Regions from separate parts of the Acidovorax sp. KPB24-07 genome, predicted to be linked through region 1. Evidence: predicted binding sites of a transcription regulator. Region 1 holds the regulator's gene; the other holds the start of a gene.
The links. The regulator FliA, encoded in region 1, starts transcription of late flagellar genes. The targets are predictions, from matches to a motif close to CTAAAGTTTNNNNNNNNNNNGCCGNTA.
Positions count from the first base shown of each region.

Region 2: AC27IQ_RS07235 (flagellin) is a predicted target of FliA. The motif match lies at 1,720-1,746, and genes of this name have one in related genera.

Region 1 covers NZ_BAAJYS010000333.1:112-3,510, forward strand. Annotated here, with positions in the region: partial or broken gene flgA (flagellar basal body P-ring formation chaperone FlgA) at 1-389, shown strand, start outside; gene flgM (flagellar biosynthesis anti-sigma factor FlgM) at 481-816, shown strand; gene AC27IQ_RS20350 (hypothetical protein) at 859-1,221, shown strand; gene AC27IQ_RS20355 (RNA polymerase sigma factor FliA) at 1,343-2,059, opposite strand; gene AC27IQ_RS20360 (hypothetical protein) at 2,064-2,861, opposite strand; partial or broken gene AC27IQ_RS20365 (flagellar biosynthesis protein FlhF) at 2,854-3,399, opposite strand, start outside.
Region 2 covers NZ_BAAJYS010000038.1:2,401-5,799, forward strand. Annotated here, with positions in the region: gene fliD (flagellar filament capping protein FliD) at 1-191, opposite strand, end outside; gene AC27IQ_RS07235 (flagellin) at 348-1,571, opposite strand; partial or broken gene AC27IQ_RS07240 (flagellin N-terminal helical domain-containing protein) at 1,957-2,694, shown strand; gene AC27IQ_RS07245 (flagellin) at 3,018-3,185, shown strand; gene AC27IQ_RS07250 (acyl carrier protein) at 3,268-3,399, shown strand, end outside.

The DNA of each region.
Region 1 (3,399 bases):
TCAAGGCGTATGGCCCGGCGTGGGTGCTCACGGGCAATGTCGCGTCCGGGGCCGTGCTCACGGCCGCCGATGCGACCGAGGCCGAAGTGGACTGGGCGGCGGAAACCACCGCGATCGTGGCCAATCCCGACAGCTGGGTCGGCATGGTGGCCTCGCGCCAGCTCATGGCCGGCCAGGCCGTGCGCCAGCACATGGTGAAGGCGCCGACCCTGTTCAAGGCGGGGGCGGCGGTGCGGGTGGTGGCGCAGGGACGGGGTTATTCGGTAACATCCGCAGGCCAGGCGATCACCGCAGGCGCCGTTGGCGAGACTGTGCGCATCCGTATGGAGAATGGCCGTGTCGTCGCCGGTGTTGTGTCCGAAAATGGAACAGTAGAGATCACTTTGTAAGCGATGGGGCGCAAGAAAAGCCTAAAGTCCCTGTCGAAGTGGTCGAAAACATTGCTACTGTGCCCCACATCGAGCGGGGTGGGAGAGAGCGATGAAGATAGGTCAAAACCCCGAAATAGCCAATGCAGTGTCGCAAGCCGCCACTGCTGCCAAGCAGGCCAAGGCCCCTGCAGCTGCCGCCGAAACGGCTGCCAAGAGCGCCGCGCTCGCTGCCGCTGCGGCCGCTGGCGTGCCTGTCACGTTTTCCAGCGCCGCCCGCGGACTCGAAGCCAACGGCCGCGCCGGCACCGATTTCGATGCCAACAAGGTGAAGGCCGTGCGCGCCGCCATCGAAAAGGGCACTTTCTCGGTGGACGCCGATGCGATCGCGGACAAGCTGCTGTCCAATGCGCAGGAAATCATCTCCCACACCAGCAACAGCCACTGACCCCGGGTTTCCTGCAGGGGTTGATCGGCACAGGATCCACCCATGCAACTCGAAACCACGCTGTCTGAAGTCGAATCCCGGTTGAAAGACGTCGGTGCCGCCCTGCTGGAAACCGACGCGCTCGCGGTAGAACGCACCGCCCCCCTGTTGCGCCAGGCCGCTCTCGATCTGTCCCAGGCGCTCCAGAAAATCCCCCGCCCCACCGAATTGCCGGCCGACATCCAGCGCCGCATCCAGGCCCTGCGCAGCCAGTTGTCCCAGCAGCGGGAACAATTGGCGCGCCTGTCCGCGTTGACCGAGCGCCAGGTGGCGACCCTGCTGCCGCCCCAGGAGGCTGCGACCTACGGAAACGGTGCTCCGGCACGCTCGGGCGGCGCCGCTCGGATCTACCGGTCGCAGGGCTGATCCCGCCCGGCTTCCCCTTCGCTCCTGGTAAAAGCCAGCCTCCCAAAGCAAAAAGGCCGCATCTGCATGCGGCCTTTTTCGTTGGCGCCAGGGGCGCGTCCGGTGGGACGGCGGCGCTCCGCTAGTGGCTGCGCATCTTGGCCCGCAGCCGGGCGATGGACTGGCTGTGCAGCTGGCAGATGCGTGATTCGGTCACGCCCAGCACGGCCGCGATCTCCTTCAGGTTCATGTCGTGCTCGTAGTACATGCCCATGATGTGCTGCTCGCGCTCCGGCAGGCTCTTGATGGCGGCCACCAGCGAGGCCTTGAGCCGCTGGTCGCGCAGCATGGCCATCGGGTCGGCTTCGCCGTCGGCCACGTGCCGGTCGAGAAACCCGTCGTCGCCGTCGTCGCCCCGCGTCATGTCTTCCAGGTAGACCAACTGCGTGCCGCGCACCTTGCCCAGCAGCGTCTGGTATTCGCCCAGGCTCAGGTCCAGCTCGGCGGCGATCTCGGATTCCAGCGGGCTGCGCCCGAGTTTCTGCTCCAGCCGGTGGACGGCGTGTTCGATTTCCTTCTGGCTCTTGCGCGAACTGCGGGACATCCAGTCGCCCTCGCGCAATTCGTCGAGCATGGCGCCGCGGATGCGCTGGGTGGCGAAGGTCTCGAACTGCACGCCCTGCGCCACCTCGTAGCGCGACAGGGCCTCGCTCAAGCCCATCATGCCCACCTGGATGAGGTCGTCCAGCTCCACGTTGGGCGGGAGCTTGGCGATCATGTGGTGCGCAATCCGGCGAACCAGCGGCACGTGCTGGCGGATCAGCGCATCGCGGTCGAGCTGTCCTTTGGCGGTGTACATCGGGTCAATGTCTCCGGGCGAAATGCGCTGCCGTCTCCGTCATGCCGAAGGGCGGGGTGGGGGTCGGCGTTGCGGCGCCAATGGTGCACGCGTTTTCCAGCAGTTGCAAGGCCAGGCGCTGCACGTCCTGGGCGTGGTTGGCGCGCACCGTGCTGGTCAGGATGCCGCTGCCCAGGTGCCGCTCGGCGCAGCGCTGCAGCGTGTTCAACGCCGCATGCGTCGGGTCGGCCTGGGCCGGCCCGCCGGGCGGCAGGATGGAGGCCACCGAGCAGTGCACGCCGGCGTGCATCGCCATGTGTTTCAGTTGCCGGTAGCTTTGCACCACGCTGTCGGGGCCGCCTTCGGCGATCACCAGGGGGATGGCCGAGGTCGCGCGCACCAATGGTGCCAGCACCTCGGCGCTGGCGTAGAGCACCAGCAGCGCATAGGTGCGAAAGAAGGGTTGCAGCGCCTGCATCGCGGCCGGGCCGTCGGCGGTCTGGCGGGCGAGGCGCTGCATGCCGTAGCCGGCCGGAATCACCGCCAGCGACGAGGCCGCCGGGCCGGTTTCGAGCGGGGCGCCGTTCTGCCAGGAGGGCTCGGCCAGCAGGTGGGCCAGGCCCGGCGCGTCGTCGGTTTCGCGGGCGGTGCCGTCCAGCACGGCCACGGGATACCCCAGCCGCTGCAGGCTGGAACACACCTGCCACAGGGTTTCCAACCCGTAGGCGGCGTCGGGCTGCGCCACGACAGACACGACCCGCAGGTCCGACTGCGGCGTGATGCTGTGCAGGCTCGTGGCCTGGTGGAATCCGGTATCAAGCATCGACCAGTCCCCTTTCCGAGGCCAGCTCGGGCGAGTGCGAGAAGAAGAAGTTCAGGTCCGACGCCTTGGGGTCGAAGGCCGACTTGGCGGGCGAGCGCATCGAGGTGCTGATGAGCTTGTGCGCATCGGCGGCCTCCCAGTCCTCGGGCACGCGCTGGCCGTTGGTCACGCCGCGCAGCACCATCTGGTGGCGGATCAGGGCGTCGATCGAAGGGCCGAGCTTCACGGCTTCGTCCACCTTGGACAGGATGGCCTGCTGCGAGCCGGCGGTCTTGAAGGCGCTGAGCACGTCGTCCAGCGTGTCGCCGTGGCAGCCGGCGTTCAGCACCAGCAGGCGGTTGACGTTGGGCAGGTCCAGCACATCCAGCATGTCGCGCTTGCGCGGGTCGCGCGGTGCGACGCCGGTGGTGTCGATGAGCACCATCTTCTTGCCGCCCAGCAGGCCGAGCAGGTCCTGCAGCGCGGCGCGGTCGTGCGCCAGGTGGGCCACGACGCCCAGCATGCGGCCATAGGTGCGCAGCTGTTCGTGGGCGCCGAC
Region 2 (3,399 bases), on a different contig from region 1:
GTCAGCTTGGCCGCGGCATCCGACAAGGTCGAGAGCAACGACTTCACCTGGGAGAACGTGGAAATCTTGGTCTGGATGGTGTCCGCTTTGGCCTGCAGCTGAACGAGGGGCTGCTTTTCCAGCGCCACCGTCTTGGTGACGATGGTTTCGACGTCGAGCCCGCTGCCAATGCCTATCGAGGTAATACCCATTTTGGTCTCCCAGGCAGCCGGGGCCGCCATCAACAATCAATACACGATTGTGGCGAGAATCGCTTCGATCTAAAAGCAGGAAAAGCGGCGACAGGAGTGGCCCTGTCGCCGCTTAAAAGGGTTCGGACCGTTCCGATCCCCTTTATAAGCCACCGATTAACGCAGCAGGGACAGCACGCCCTGGGGCAGCTGGTTGGCCTGGGCCACCATCGCAGTGCCCGCTTGTTGCAGGATCTGCGTGCGCGACAGGTTCGCCGTTTCCTTGGCGAAGTCGGCATCCACGATCCGGCCACGCGATGCCGACAGATTTTCGGCCTGGATGTCGATGTTGCCCACCGAGTTTTCGAAGCGGCTTTGCAGAGCGCCGAGGTCGGCACGTGCGGAGTTCACCTGGTCGATCGCGCTGTCGATCTTCTTCAGGGAAACCCATGCGTCCTTTTGCGTCGCGACGGTCACGGTGTCGATACCCTTCTTGTCGGTACCGGTGGCGGCCGCCAGCGTCGGGGCGGCGAAGCCCGTGTTCGCCACGGAGAAGCCGGTCGTGCCGCCGAAGGTGATGGTTTCCGGCACAGGAGGCGTTGCGCTGGTCAGCTTGGACGAAGCAAATTCCAGGTCGTACGTGCCGTCGTCCTTCTTGGTCAGGAAGGCGGTCACACCGGTGTCGGCGGACTTGTTGTTGATGGCGGACACCACTTGGCCCAGGCGTTCCACACCAGAGCCAGCGGCCTTGATTTCGCCCAGATCGATGGCGGATGCCGAGCCCACCTGGATGGTCAGGCCACCGGCGGCGATCTTGGTGCCGAAGCCCGTGACCGTCGTGTCGGAAGCATTCAGGGCGGTCACGCTGCCCGTGGAGTATTCGATGTTCGACAGGCCGGAAGCCGAGGAATTGGTCAGAGCGCCGACGGTGATGTTTTCACCGGAGTTGGCACCGACCTGGAACAGGGCGCCCGCAAAGCTGCCGTCCAGGATCTTCTGGCCGTTGAAGCTGGTTTGCTTGGCCACACGGTCGATTTCGTCGGTGAGCTGCTTGACTTCGGACTGCAGTGCAGCGCGGTCCTTGGTGCTGTTGGTGGCATTGCTGGCCTGCACCGACAGTTCACGCATCCGTTGCAGCATGTCGCCGACCTTGCCCAGGGCGCCTTCTGCCGTCTGGGCCAGCGAGATGCCGTCGTTGGCGTTGCGGGCTGCCACGGTCAGACCCTTGATCTGGGTGTTCATGCGCTCGGCGATCGACAGGCCGGCGGCATCGTCCTTGGCGCTGTTGACGCGCAGGCCGGAAGACAGGCGCTGCATCGAGGTGGTGAGAGAGTTCGCAGACATGCCCAGATTGCGCTGTGCGTTGAGCGAAGCAATATTGGTGTTGATGGTAGAGGCCATTGAAATGCTCCTTGGTAACTTAAATTCCGGCTAGACCGCCGATCACAACGCTGACCCCCATGGCCAGCTGCCAAGACCGGGGCGGCAGTCACGTGAACCCATCCATCGCTTGCCGGTCAACAAATTCGCTTGAACCTGTTGGTTAGGTTATCGGGCAGCCCCTGGAGAACTTGAGCGTCTCCATGCAAAAAAATCGGCTTTCCCCGGCACCGCCCGAGTCAGCCAGCTCCCACAAGGGTGGATATGGATGGTTTTCCGCCCTTTTTTCCCCACGCCAGGAAAACCCCACCTGAGGAGAATTCTCCCAACGCTAGGGTTGCCCGCTGATGGTGGTGTCCTTGGCCACGGCAGCTGTGCCTTGTCCCTTTTGCGAAGGAGTTCCGTAATGGCCTCGACGATCAACACCAACATCGCCTCACTCAACGCCCAGCGCAATCTGGGAATGTCGGCAGCTTCGCTGACGACCACCATGCAGAGGCTGTCTTCCGGCCTGCGCGTCAACAGTGCCAAGGACGATGCGGCCGGCCTGGCCATCGCCGAGCGCATGAACACCCAGGTCAAGGGCCTGGCCGTGGCCTCCCGCAACGCCAACGACGGCATCTCGCTGGCCCAGACGGCAGAAGGCGCCCTGGGCAAGGTCGGCGACATGCTGCAGCGGATGCGCGAGTTGGCCGTTCAGGCCAGCAACGCCACGAACAGCAAGGCCGACCGGGCCGCGCTGCAATCCGAAGTCAAGCAACTCACCGACGAAATCGACCGCGTTTCCAAGCAGACCAGCTTCAACGGCCAGAAGATCTTGGACGGCAGCTTCGCGGGCGCCCTGTTCCAGGTGGGCGCCAACTCCGGCGACAACGTCACGCTCGGCGCCCTGGCAGACACCCGCGCTTCGGGCCTGTCCAGCATCATGTACTCGAGCACGAGCACCGCGATCGCCGTGGATGCGTCGGACACGTCGATCTCCGCCTTCGGCAGCGCGATTCCTGCGGGCGGACTGACGATCCAGGTCGGTTCGGGTTCCGCCATCGACCTGGGAAGCATCAAGGCCGCTGGCTCCGGCGTGGAACGTCTCGGCCAGGTGATCTCGGCGATCAACAACAAGACGGCCGATACGGGCGTGACCGCCTTCCTGACCAAGAACGATGACGGCAGCTACGGACTCGAGTTCGCCTCTTCGAAGCTGACGAATGCCGTTCCCCCCGTGCCGGAGACCATCACGTTCGGCGGCACCACCGGGTTCACCGTGGCCAACACGGGCTTTACCCCGCCCACGCTGACGAATGCCACCGGCACCGGTCAGAAAGGCATCGACAGCGTCGATGTCGGAACGCAGAGCCAGGCCTGGGTGGCCCTCAAGAAGATCGACAGCGCGATCGATCAGGTCAATTCGGCGCGCGCGACCTCGGGGCCCTGCAAAGCCGCTTCGAAAACGCCATTGCCAATATCGACATCCAGGGCGAGAACATGGCGGCAGCCCGTGGCCGTATCGTGGATGCCGACTTTGCCAAGGAAACGGCGAACCTGTCGCGTACGCAGATCCTGCAGCAGGCAGGAACCGCGATGGTGGCCCAGGCGAACCAGTTGCCCCAGCAGGTGCTGAAACTCCTGCAGGGCTGAAGAAGAAGGCATCCGGGGCTAATACACTGCCGGTGGAGGCCGAAATCTTCGGTCTCAGCGATATTTTTATTCTGGAGTACGCATGCCTTCGCCTTCCATCGAGCAATTCATCGAAAGCTTTCTGACCGCTGTTGACTTCCAGGATCCAGTGGAAGTCACCCCGGATACCGAACTGCGTGCTCTGCCGGAGTGGGACTCCCTCGCCGCCCTGGGC